Regions from separate parts of the Buttiauxella sp. 3AFRM03 genome, predicted to be linked through region 4. Evidence: predicted binding sites of a transcription regulator. Region 4 holds the regulator's gene; each other region holds the start of a gene.
What was found. The regulator PurR, encoded in region 4, represses purine synthesis genes. The targets are predictions, from matches to a motif close to CANGCAAACGTTTGCNTG.
Positions count from the first base shown of each region.

Region 1: glyA (serine hydroxymethyltransferase) is a predicted target of PurR. The motif match lies at 2,063-2,080, and genes of this name have one in related genera.
Region 2: aroL (shikimate kinase AroL) is a predicted target of PurR. The motif match lies at 1,822-1,839, and genes of this name have one in related genera.
Region 3: D8682_RS07515 (amino acid aminotransferase) is a predicted target of PurR. The motif match lies at 2,053-2,070, and genes of this name have one in related genera.

Region 1 is NZ_CP033076.1:4,267,175-4,270,358, reverse strand. It holds gene D8682_RS21390 (IS110 family transposase) at 1-655, shown strand, start outside; gene glyA (serine hydroxymethyltransferase) at 691-1,944, opposite strand; gene hmpA (NO-inducible flavohemoprotein) at 2,291-3,184, shown strand, end outside.
Region 2 is NZ_CP033076.1:1,956,559-1,959,742, forward strand. It holds gene D8682_RS10605 (AroM family protein) at 39-716, opposite strand; gene D8682_RS10610 (YaiA family protein) at 994-1,185, opposite strand; gene aroL (shikimate kinase AroL) at 1,230-1,754, opposite strand; gene D8682_RS10620 (YaiI/YqxD family protein) at 2,018-2,479, opposite strand; gene proC (pyrroline-5-carboxylate reductase) at 2,627-3,184, shown strand, end outside.
Region 3 is NZ_CP033076.1:1,253,871-1,257,054, reverse strand. It holds partial or broken gene D8682_RS07520 (IS3 family transposase) at 1-776, shown strand, start outside; gene D8682_RS07515 (amino acid aminotransferase) at 800-1,990, opposite strand; gene D8682_RS07510 (porin) at 2,180-3,184, opposite strand, start outside.
Region 4 is NZ_CP033076.1:602,347-605,530, reverse strand. It holds gene punC (purine nucleoside transporter PunC) at 1-52, opposite strand, end outside; gene punR (DNA-binding transcriptional activator PunR) at 168-1,079, shown strand; gene purR (HTH-type transcriptional repressor PurR) at 1,118-2,143, opposite strand; gene D8682_RS27410 (YnhF family membrane protein) at 2,436-2,528, shown strand; gene sodB (superoxide dismutase [Fe]) at 2,582-3,163, opposite strand.

The sequences.
Region 1 (3,184 bases), 1.7 Mb from region 4:
TTATGGCGAGCTGAAGCATCCCGATGCCTGGGTCCCACCGTCAGTTGAAGTCCGTAAACTCAGGGCGTTGTTGCGTCAGCGCGACGCGCTGAAAGAGGATGTGCAGAGGACGGCCAACCGGCTTGAAAAAGCGCATTCAACCTCGACACCACGGGAGGTCATAGGCTCACTGGAGCGGACACACGGCTGGCTGAGTGATGAACTGGAACGGATAGAAAAGCTCATTACTGACCACACAGATAACGACCCGGGACTGAAGGCCGATCTGGAGCTGCTGAAATCGATAAAATGTGTGAAGGAGCAGGTGGGACGGGAGATGCTGGCACTACTGAAAGACGGGACGTTCAAAAGTGCCTCGCAGGTGGCAGCGTATCTGGGAATAACACCGGTGGAGAGAGTGTCCGGCAGTTCGGTACGCGGGCGGGCACATATGTCAAAAACAGGCCCCTCAATAGTCAGAGCCAAACTGTATGTAGCAGCCCTGAGTGCAATCCGGTGGAATAAACCCGCGAAGGCGATATATGAAAGGCTGGTAGCGAAAGGTAAGGCGAAAAAAGCGGCGCTGGGTGCAGTGATGCGTAAGCTGGTACATATGTGCTTCGGCGTACTGAAAACCCGATTACCATGGGATGAAAATTATGCAGCTACCGCTTGACGTCCAAGACGGTAGCTACTCTTACAAGTCAGGGATTATGCGTAAACAGGCAAACGTGCGCAGATATCCAGAACTTTTTGCTTAGTGCGTTCGATAACCGCTTCGTCGTTGATGCTATCCAGCACATCACACATCCAGCCAGCCAGTTCACGAACGTCAGCTTCAGTGAAGCCACGACGAGTCACCGCAGGGGTACCGATACGGATACCGGAAGTCACAAACGGGCTCTTCGGATCGTTTGGTACGCTGTTCTTGTTGACGGTGATGTTCGCACGACCCAATGCAGCATCGGCTTCTTTACCGGTCAGGTTTTTATCAACCAAGTCCAGCAGGAACAGGTGGTTGTCAGTACCGCCAGACACCACTTTGTAGCCACGCTCCAGGAACACAGCAACCATCGCTTTCGCGTTTTTAGCCACTTGCTGCTGGTAAGTTTTGAACTCTGGCTCCATCGCTTCTTTCAGTGCGACAGCTTTACCCGCGATGACGTGCATCAGTGGGCCGCCCTGCGCGCCTGGGAATACTGCAGAGTTCAGTTTCTTGTACAGCTCTTCGCTGCCGCCTTTAGCGAGGATCAAACCACCGCGTGGGCCTGCCAGCGTTTTGTGCGTAGTGGTAGTCACAACGTGAGCGTGTGGAACCGGGTTCGGGTAAACGCCTGCGGCAATCAGACCCGCAACGTGTGCCATATCAACGAACAGTTTCGCGTCAACCATGTCGGCGATTTCACGCATTTTTGCCCAGTCAACCACACCAGAATAAGCAGAGAAACCACCGATGATCATTTTCGGTTTGTGTTCTTTGGCTTGTTTTTCCAGATCTGCGTAATCGATATGACCGGATTCATCGATGCCGTAAGGAACGATGTTGTACAGCTTGCCGGAGAAGTTTACCGGGGAGCCGTGAGTCAGGTGGCCGCCGTGCGCCAGGTTCATACCCAGAACGGTGTCGCCTGGTTCCAGCAGCGTGGTGTAGACCGCGAAGTTAGCCTGTGAACCTGAGTGCGGCTGCACGTTAGCGTAATCAGCGCCGAACAGCTCTTTTGCACGGTCGATAGCCAATTGCTCAACCACGTCAACATATTCGCAACCGCCGTAGTAGCGTTTGCCTGGGTAGCCTTCTGCATATTTGTTGGTTAACTGAGAACCCTGAGCCTGCATCACGCGCGGGCTGGTGTAGTTTTCGGAGGCGATCAGTTCAATGTGCTCTTCCTGACGTACTTTTTCTTGCTCCATAGCCTGCCACAGTTGGGCATCATAATCGGCAATGTTCATTTCACGCTTTAACATCCGCATCTCCTAAACTCAGCTAACAGTAAAAATTTACAGCAACGAGGGTGCCCTTTTGGGCGACGGGCAACAGTGTAAACCGAAACAGTGCTGGGTGATAGGCCTTGACAGAGGTTTTTACGCAAACGATTGGCTTGGCGTCCTGCAAGGGTTTGAAGGGGAAAGTGGCAAGCTATTTCAGCGGATATTAATTCATCATCAACATGCATAAATTTCACGTTCTGTGAGCCGAATCGACTCAGTCAGTATCCATTTACAATGTAGTGCTTTTTTTTTAGCGGAGAGTTTTATAAGATGCATTTTAAATGCACTATTAAATTTTAATGTCAGAAAATGGAGCTATACCATGCTTGATGCCCAGACTATCGCTGTTGTGAAATCCACCATTCCCCTGCTTGCAGCAACCGGCCCAAAACTTACCGCACACTTTTACGATCGTATGTTCAGCCATAACCCTGAGCTAAAAGAGATCTTCAATATGAGTAACCAGCGCAATGGCGATCAGCGTGAAGCGCTGTTTAATGCCATCTGTGCTTATGCGACGAATATTGAAAATCTGGCGGTGTTACTGCCTGCGGTAGAAAAAATCGCCCAGAAGCACACCAGCTTCCAGATTAAACCAGAGCAGTACGACATCGTCGGCGGCCACCTGTTAGCAACGCTGGATGAGCTGTTCAGCCCAGGCCAGGAAGTGCTGGATGCGTGGGGCAAGGCGTATGGTGTGCTGGCGGGTGTATTTATCAACCGTGAAGCGGAAATCTACCAGGATAACGCGGCGAAAAATGGCGGCTGGGAAGGCACGCGTGCTTTCCGCATTGTGGCAAAAGAGCCGCAAAGCCAGCTTATCACCAGTTTTGAATTTGCACCCGCGGATGGCAAACCGGTCGCGGATTATCAGCCTGGCCAATACCTCGGCGTGTGGCTGAAACCAGAAGGGTTCCCGCATCAGGAAATTCGCCAGTATTCACTGACCCGCAAGCCAGATGGTAAAAGCTATCGCATTGCGGTGAAACGTGAAGACCAGGGCCAGGTTTCAAGCTGGCTGCACAATTACGCACAAGTAGGCGATGAACTGCATCTTGCCGCTCCGGCGGGTGATTTCTTTATGAACGTCAACGCACAAACTCCAGTGACGTTGATTTCCGCAGGCGTCGGCCAGACCCCGATGCTGGCGATGCTGGATACGCTGGCGAAAAATGCCCATCACGCCCCCGTAAACTGGTTCCACGCCGCAGAGCAT
Region 2 (3,184 bases), 1.4 Mb from region 4:
GGAACGGAAGAGCCTGTCACGCAAATTATTGACCGTTGTTATGCGAGCAACTCTGACGCTAAGCGCGCAATTAACACGTTCGATAACAATACCGGAACATCGAGTGATTTTTGCAACAAATCACGATGTTTTTGGTGGAAACCCAGACAGTCCAGAACCAGCACATCCGCACCATCTTTAACCAGTTTCTTTCCGGCTTCGATTAAATCCTGCTCGCTTCCATGAATGGGATTCGCCAATTCATACAGCGGCTCGTTTTCCAACAACTGCCATTTTTTATTCTGAAATTTCAGCAATTCAGGAACGGGGATGATGATACCGACTTGATGCCCATCGACAATTGAGGCCACCAGCGGTGGGATAATACGTTCTGGCTCGAGCAAAATACCGTTACGCACGGAGAGATTCGATAAGCGGTGGGTGCTCATCAGCAAAATGACATCGAAGCCCTGATTATCCAGCACTTCAATCACACTCTGCAGCGCCTTCTCAACTTTTTGTTTATCGACATAAACCAGCACGTTGCCGGATAAAAGCGTCAGAAGTGGTTCATTTCCCGGTGTAGGGGAGTATTCAGCCATCACTTCATCGTGAGAGAGGTGGCCCAGTAAACTGAGGTGTCTGATTCTCTCTTCAGAGATGTGATCTGTCAGTAGCGGCAGTATTTCACTGACCGGGACGACGCCGATGGTAATAATTGCCAATGTTTGTTTCATGTTCGTTCCGCCCTTGTCCCATATCAGCCCCTCAATGCTGCGCTGGTACCAATCCTTACAAATGATACTCTGCTGAAGGTCGCTCAATAATTAACCACAAAGCGTAGCAGCATATTTGCAGAGCACCTGCTGGAATATTCAACGAAACGTCAACGACATTGATACAACATCATGGTAATGAATATTTAACAAATGAATTGAGCAAAAGATGTGATTAATCACCAGGTCAATGAATTCACTTAAAAGATGAGGGGATTCTGGCGTCCTTGCCGGGATTTTACGTCTTTCGCGGATCTTCATAACGCTGTTTAGCATCCAGCGCTTCTTGTTCGCTTTCGTGCTCACTAATCAGCGTATCAGGATGGGGATGATCGGCTCGAAGTTGATACCAGGTCACAGTTTTATCTGTCGCACCTTTTTCAACGGCAACTATACGCGCTTCCCGGGGGTATGGAGGATTGCTCGCCATCGCTCTTCCTTTGGAGATGAATGAGCGTTAAGTATAGACAAAAATCAGCTGGCTCGAGCCGTATGCAGTACCGCCAGCACCGCTTCAACAATTTCCGCAGGCGGACGAGTGGCATCAACGACATGGTGTGCAGCCTGGTTGTAAAGCGCTTCACGCGCGGCGAGAACCTCAACGATTTCATCCGTAATAGGTCTGCCAGTGAGCGTTGGACGCTGGCCTTCTTCCGGGAAAGCTTCTAAACGTGATGCCAGGATTTGCGCAGGAGCTCGCAAATAAATGACGACACCATGCTCACGCATAAACTGACGGTTACTTTCGGCCAGAACCATGCCGCCGCCGGTGGCAATAACCGTACCGGGAGCAGTAACACTTTGCAGCGCACCTGATTCACGACGACGAAAACCTTCCCAGCCCTCTTTTTCCACAATATCGGCAACGCTCATTTTGGTGCTGTCTAAAAGGTAATGGTCGGTATCGACAAAGTTACAGCCCAATGCCTGCGCTAATGCAACACCGACGGTTGTTTTGCCACAACCTCGTGCGCCGACTAAATAAATGGGTTGAGTCATCAGTGGCTAATCCTCAGCAGTACGCCAGAGTTGGTAAAAATCTGAGTAGGTAAAAATCCAGAGACTGATGACAAACGTCTTCGTAGGTCGGATAAGCGCAGCGTCATCCGACACAACTGGCGTAAATGGTGGATGACGCTAACGCTTAGCCACCCTACAAAACACATTTATCACCCTTTGTCAGCAATCTGAATCTATAACGTTTTTCGTTACGCGAATCATCATATCAGCAAGCTAGTACGCGGAATAGAATTACATCGGTTTTAGGCGCCTTTTGAACGGCTGGCAACCAGCAGCCACTTTTCCAGTTCGTTGGCAAATAGCTGGCGGTCACGCTGGTTGAGGCTGTCTGGCCCGCCAGTTTGTACACCACTGGCTCGTAAAGTATCCATAAAATCGCGCATCGTCAGGCGTTCCCGGATAGTCGCTGGCGTGTACAGCTCTCCACGAGGGTTCAGTGCAATCGCACCTTTTTCCAGCACGTCAGCGGCCAGAGGAATATCTGCGGTGACGACTAAGTCGCCCTTTTCGCAGCGGCGCACAATTTCGTTATCAGCAACATCAAACCCGCTTGCCACTTGCAGGCTGCGGATATAGCGCGATGGTGGAACTTTTAGCCCCTGGTTGGCAACCAGAGTTACCATCATTTGTGCGCGTTCCGCTGCACGAAACAGTACTTCTTTAATCACTTTTGGACACGCATCAGCATCCACCCAGATTTGCATGACGATTCCTGTGGGTCGGGGTTTATGGTGGCGATCTTGCCGTGCTTTTGCAGAATCGCAAACTTTATCTTTGCTTACGGTTAGCCGAAGCGGCGGAAATCACGTTAAGCTATGCTCATCGTACAACTCAGAAGATGGAGTGAGACTATGGATAAGAAGATTGGTTTTATTGGTTGCGGCAACATGGGGAAAGCCATCCTTGGTGGTCTGATAGCCAGTGGACAGGTGCTTCCTGGTAATATCTGGGTCTACACACCTTCGCCCGATAAAGTGCAAGAGTTGCACGATCAATATGGTATTAATGCGGCAGAAAGTGCGCAAGAAGTGGCACAAATTGCAGATATTGTTTTCGGTGCCGTGAAACCAAATGTCATGCTAAAAGTGCTGAGTGAAGTCAATTCCAGCCTGAATAAAGACTCGGTGGTGATTTCCATTGCTGCGGGCGTAACGCTGGATTCTCTGGCTAAAGCACTGGGCCACGATCGCAAAATTATTCGCGCCATGCCCAATACCCCAGCGTTAGTGAATGCGGGTATGACGTCCATCACGCCAAACGCGCTGGCTACTCCCGAAGATATTGCCGATGCGGTTAACATTTTCCGCAGCTTCGGGCTTGCCGAAGTGGTGTCTGAAACCATGATCCATCCGGTTGTGGGGGTTAGCGGCTCTGCACCAGCGTATGTGTTTATGTTTATCGAAGCCATG
Region 3 (3,184 bases), 650 kb from region 4:
CGCGGAAGAGAAAGACAGGCGCAGCATATCGTTGAACAGGTGACGACCATCCGGCTACACCAGCCCCGGCTGGGGACACGTAAACTGCATTATTTATTGCGACAGCAACCAGAGCCGGCACTCCATGTCGGTCGGGATCGTTTGTTCCAGATACTGCGTGGCGCACGATTACTGGTAATACCGAAACGGGCGTATCACAAAACGACTCAAAGCCATCATCGCTTTTATCGTCATCCTAACTTATTGAAGGCGGGAGAAAATCAGGTTGTTGCCAGCCGCCCGGAGCAGGTGTGGGTCGCGGATATCACGTACATTCCCCTGCGTAAGGGAACGGCGTACCTCAGTCTGATAACAGACGTCTGGTCGAGAAAAATCGTGGGATATCATGTGCATGAAAGTCTGCATACCCATCATGTGGCTAAGGCGTTCAGAATGGCGCTGGTCAGCAGGCGTACAGCACATCCACTGGTGCATCACTCAGATCGGGGTGTGCAGTACTGTTCAACAGAATATCAGGCACTACACCAACGCCATGGGGTCATCTGCTCGATGACAGACGGGTATGACTGTTATCAGAATGCGCTGGCGGAACGGGTAAACGGGATATTAAAAATGGAATATCTGCTCGGGAAGCCAGAAGATATCGGATAGGCAAGAAAGATGGTCAGGGAGTCGGTGGAAATCTACAACACGCGGCGGCCACATCTGTCGCTAAAATACAAAACGCCCGATGAAGTTCATCGGGCGTTGTAAGGCCGAAAAGTGTCAACCTATAGCAGGACTAGTCACTGCTGATGGCTTACAGCACAGCAACAATCGCTTCGCACAGCGGAGCCATATTGTCTGGCGTCATGCCTGCAACGTTCACACGCCCTGAAGCAACCGCATACACACCAAACTCTTCACGTAAACGCAGCACCTGTTCTTTAGTCAGGCCGCTGAACGAGAACATACCGTTCTGGTTGATGATGAAGCTAAAGTCGCGGTTAGCGCCTTTCTCTTGCAGGGTATTGACGAACAACTGGCGCATACGGTGAATACGCTGACGCATGTCTGACAGCTCTTGTTCCCAAATTGTACGCAGCGCGTCATTGCTCAGAATGGTAGCAACAACGGAGGCGCCGTGTGCTGGCGGGTTAGAGTAGTTAGCACGAATCACAGCCTTCATCTGGCTGAACGCACGATCCACGGTATCCGCATCAGCAGCAACCAGAGTACAAGCACCTACGCGCTCGTTGTAGAGGCCAAAGTTCTTAGAGTAAGAGCTGGCAACAATCAGTTCTTTGTGGCTTGCAGCAAAGATACGCAGACCTTCGGCATCTTCTTCCAGACCACGGGCAAAGCCCTGATAGGCGAAGTCAAACAGCGGCAACCAGCCTTTAGCCAGTGACATTTCTGCCAGAGTTTTCCACTGCTCAGCCGTTGGATCAATACCGGTTGGGTTATGGCAGCAACCGTGGAACAACACCACGTCACCTGCTTGTGCAGCTTGCAGGCTGTTAATCAGGCCATCGAAATTCAGAGAGTGGTTCTGCGCGTCATAGTAATCATATTCGCACACTTCCAGCCCAGCAGAGTTAAAGACGCTTTTGTGGTTTGGCCAGCTTGGATTGCTCACCCACACACGTTGGGTGGTGGTATTTTTGGCGAGGAAATCAGCGGCAACACGCAGTGCACCAGTACCACCAGGGGTTTGAGCCGTACGAGCACGTTTGTTTGCACTCAGAGCATTATTTTTCCCGAACAGCAATTCCTGGGTACAGCTACCAAATTCTGGAATACCGTCAATACCGAGGTAGTTCTTGGTGTTCTCATTTTCCAGCAGATACAGCTCCGCTTTCTTAACGCAGGTTAAAACCGGAGTTTTACCCGTTTCATCCTTATAAACACCAATACCAAGGTTAATTTTAGTCGGACGGTCATCGGCGCGAAACAGATCGGCCAAACCAAGAATTGGATCAGCAGGAGCAGCGGTAATGTTCTCAAACATGACGAGTTTCCATTGTGATATCGAGGGGAGTAACGCACTCAGGTTAACTGCTGTTTTAGTAAATGCCAACCGTTTGCAACAAAAAGAAACTGCTCTCGTCACAAGTTATTTTTTTCACCTCTCCGGGCATAAAAAAACAGGGCCGAAGCCCTGTTTTTAAATCATCCTGACAACAATGTTGCTGGATAATTAGAACTGATAAACGATACCAACAGCAGCCTGGTCGCCAGTTGCTTGTTTAGCAGATTCGCTATACTCGTTGTCGTCCAGCATGTTGAACTGGTATGCAGCATACACGTTCATGTTTTTGTTGAAGTAGTACCAGGTACCCACTTCGATGTATTTAACCAGGTCAGCATCGCCACCGGAGAAGGTGCCACGAGCCTTCAGGTCTTTACCTTTAGACTGCACGTAAGCGATGGATGGACGCAGACCGAAGTCGAACTGGTATTGAGCTACAGCTTCGAAGTTCTGAGTTTTGTTTGCGAAGTTATTGTCTGGTTCGCGAGTCATGTTAGTAGTTTCAGCATACATGATTGCAGCGTAGACGTTGTTTGCATCGTACTTAGCAGCAGTAGACCATGCTTCAGCGCGGTCGCCACCAGCACTTGCCCAGTTGGCATTAGTTGCTGCTTCACGTTGTTCGAAAGTACGGTTTGCAGACTCATAACCAGCTGCAACGCTGAAGCCTTCGCCGATGTCATAAGTTACAGCGGTGCTGTAGCCGTCGCCGTTAGCTTTAGCGCCGTTACCAGCACGACCTAAAGTAGGCACGCCGTTTTCGTCCAGGCTTGGAGCAACTACGTTGCTACGCTCGTTTTTACCCTGGTATTGCAGAGCAAATGCCAGGCCATCAACCAGACCGAAGAAGTTGTTGTTACGGTAAGTCAGAACGCCAGTAGTACGGCCGTTCATGAAGTTGTCGGTAGCAGCCCAAGAATCGCCGCCCCACTCAACCAGCATATCGGTATAAGCCGCTACGTCGTAGATTGCGCCGTAGTTACGGCCGTAATCCAGGGAACCTGCATCACCAAATTTCAGACCAGCAAATGCCAGACGGGTGTTAGTAGGCTGAGTGCCTTCCGCGTTGGAGGCATTCATGTTGTATTCCCACTGGCCGTAACCGGTCAGTTGGTCATTGATCTGAGTTTCACCTTTGAAACCGATACGAGCATATGTGGTGTCATTGCTAGA
Region 4 (3,184 bases):
CCAGCACACTTAATCCGGCCAGCCAGATAAGAAATCCTTTTGATGGTTGCATAATTTTCTCTTGTTTTATCTTGCAGGTTAATCGCCGCGAGAGTGTACGGAGTGCAATTACGCTTGTGAAACGCTAATATTTGTAGGTTGCGTTCAAAAAATTTGTGAGCAAAGAAATGTGGTCAGAATACTCGCTGGAAGTCATCGATGCGGTAGCGCGCAATGGCAGCTTCAGCGGTGCAGCACAAGAGTTGCACCGCGTTCCGTCTGCCATTAGTTATACGGTGCGGCAACTCGAAGATTGGTTAGCCGTTCCGCTATTCGAACGTCGTCATCGGGATGTTGAATTAACCCCTGCTGGCGTCTTTTTTCTCAAAGAAGGCCGCTCTGTTATCAAAAAAATGATGACGACACGGCAACAGTGCCAACAGATCGCCAATGGATGGCGTGGTCACCTGGCGATTGCAGTTGATAACATTGTAAAACCGGAGCGAACGCGGCAACTGGTGCTGGATTTCTATCGCCATTTTCCTGATATCGAATTACGTATCTTTCAGGAAGTGTTCAACGGCGTGTGGGATGCGCTGGCGGATGGACGCGTAGAAGTGGCGATTGGCGCGACTCAGGCGATTCCGGTTGGGGGGCGTTATGCCTTCCGTGATATGGGAACGTTGAGCTGGCGTTGCGTGGTGGCTTCCTCGCACCCACTGGCACAGTGCGATGGGACGTTAAGCGATGATGACCTGCGTGCCTGGCCATCGCTAGTTCTGGAAGATACTTCGCGTTCATTACCAAAACGAATTACCTGGCTGTTAGATAACCAGCGCCGCGTGGTAGTGCCTGATTGGGCGTCCGGTTCGGATTGCTTGAGCGCGGGGTTGTGTATCGGCATGGTGCCGTTACATATTGCCAAACCGTGGGTTGCTTCAGGGAAATGGCGCGAATTAACGCTGGATAATCCATTCCCTGACGCGGCATGTTGCCTGACATGGCAGCAAAACGATGCATCGCCAGCGTTGGCCTGGCTGTTGGATTACTTAGGCGATAGTGACACGATGAATCAGGAGTGGCTACAGGAGCCGCTGTAAGTCTGCTGGATGTCGCTTGCGCGACATCCGACACACACTTAGCGGCGATAATCGCGAAACGGGCCATCAGCCACAGAGCGGCGTTCAATCAGACGCGGGTGAACCTCAATCGACTGCGACTCTTCGCGTTTGTTGACGATTCTATCCAGCAGCATATTAAACGCCGTTTCCCCTAGCGAATCTTTCGGCTGGTGGATGGTGGTCAATGCCGGTGAGAAGTAACGCGCGTTGCGTACGTTGTCGTAACCGATAACGGAAATATCCTGCGGTACGCGCAGCCCCATTTCATCAGCAGCGCAAATAGCACCCATCGCCATAATGTCGCCGCCACAGAATACCGCTGTTGGGCGATGAGACTGGCCGATGATCTGCTGCATGGCGCGGTAACCTGATTCAGGTTCAAAGTCTCCCTGAACAATCCAGTTTTCCGGAATGGAAATTCCCGCTTCTTCCAGTGCTTTCATAAAGCCTGCATGGCGGCCGCCACCGGTGTTACGTTCCATTTGCCCGGGAATGGCGCCAATTTCGCGGTGGCCGCGTTCAATCAAATAACGTCCAGCAAGATAACCGCCGTGGAAAGCGTTATCGACCACGGAGTCGGTGAAATCGGCACGAGCCTCGCCCCAGTCCATCACCACCATAGGGATGTGACGGTACTCTTCAAGCATGGTGAGCAATGATTCAGGATATTCAGAGCACATCACTAACAGGCCATCGACACGCTTTTGTGCCATCATCGATAAGTAAGCGCGCTGCTTTTCAAAGTTGTTGTGCGCGTTGCCCAAAATCAGGGTGTAGCCTTTTTCAAAGCAGCTATTTTCCACCGCTTCGATTATCTCGGCGAAATAGGGTGCTTCACTGGAAGTGGCAAGCAGACCAATCGTTTTGGTGTGATTAACTTTCAGGCTTCGTGCTACGGCGCTTGGCGAGTAGTGCAATTCTTTAATTGCTGCCCACACCGCATTGCGCGTTTCTTCCGCCACAAAACGGGTTTTGTTAATCACATGTGATACGGTTGTAGTGGAAACGTTTGCGCGCTTCGCCACGTCCTTGATTGTCGCCATTAAAATTCACTCCGGGCTATATCGTAAACCCTTGATTGCTATTATGTTAAACGTTTGCGTACGCTGACTCCACAGGCAACATGATGGTTGCAGGTATGCCGGGATTGCGACATAAAACGGGAGGAGGGCATTGAATTGACGATACGCAACAAATTAGCGAGGGATTTTGGCCTATCCAGGCGAAAAGTGGAAGAGGGAAAATTGATATCAGATTAAAACCTGGAGGATTTTTATCTCTGGTTGTGGGAAAATCACCCTGACACATCGATTGTATGGATATAAAAGGAGTTTAATGATGAGCACCGATTTGAAATTTTCAATCACGACGACGGTAATTGTTTTGGCTTTGATTGTTTTCGGCGCACTAACTGCCGTACTGCACTGATTTTTACGCTTTGATCAAGATGGGCCGCAAATCGCGGCCCATTTACTTTTGCATTAAGCTGCTAAATTCTTCGCAACAAACGCCCAGTTCACCAGCGCCCAGAAATGCTCAAGGTAGCCAGCACGAGCATTGCGGTAGTCGATGTAGTACGCATGTTCCCACACATCCACAGTCAACAGCGGTTTAGCTGCAGTCGTCAGTGGGGTGCCAGCGTTAGAGGTAGAAACAATCGCTAATGCGCCATCTTCCTGTTTAACCAGCCATGTCCAGCCAGCACCGAAGTTCTTGATAGCAGCATCAGTAAATTGCTGCTTGAACTCAGCGAAGCTACCAAAAGATTTATTGATGGCTTCCAGCAGTTCGCCAGTTGGCTCGCCGCCAGCATTTGGTGCCAGGCAGTTCCAGTAGAAAGTGTGGTTCCAGACCTGAGCGGCGTTGTTAAATACGCCACCTTCGGAAGTACGAACGATCTCTTCGAGGGTTTTACCCTCAAACGCGCTGCCTTTAACCAGATTATTCAGGTTAGTGACATAGGTTTGATGGTGTTTACCGTAATGGTATTCCAGGGTTTCGGCGGAGATATGCGGTGCTAAAGCATCTTTTGCATACGGTAGTGCAGGTAGTTCGAACGACATTGCTAACTCCTTATTATTGTT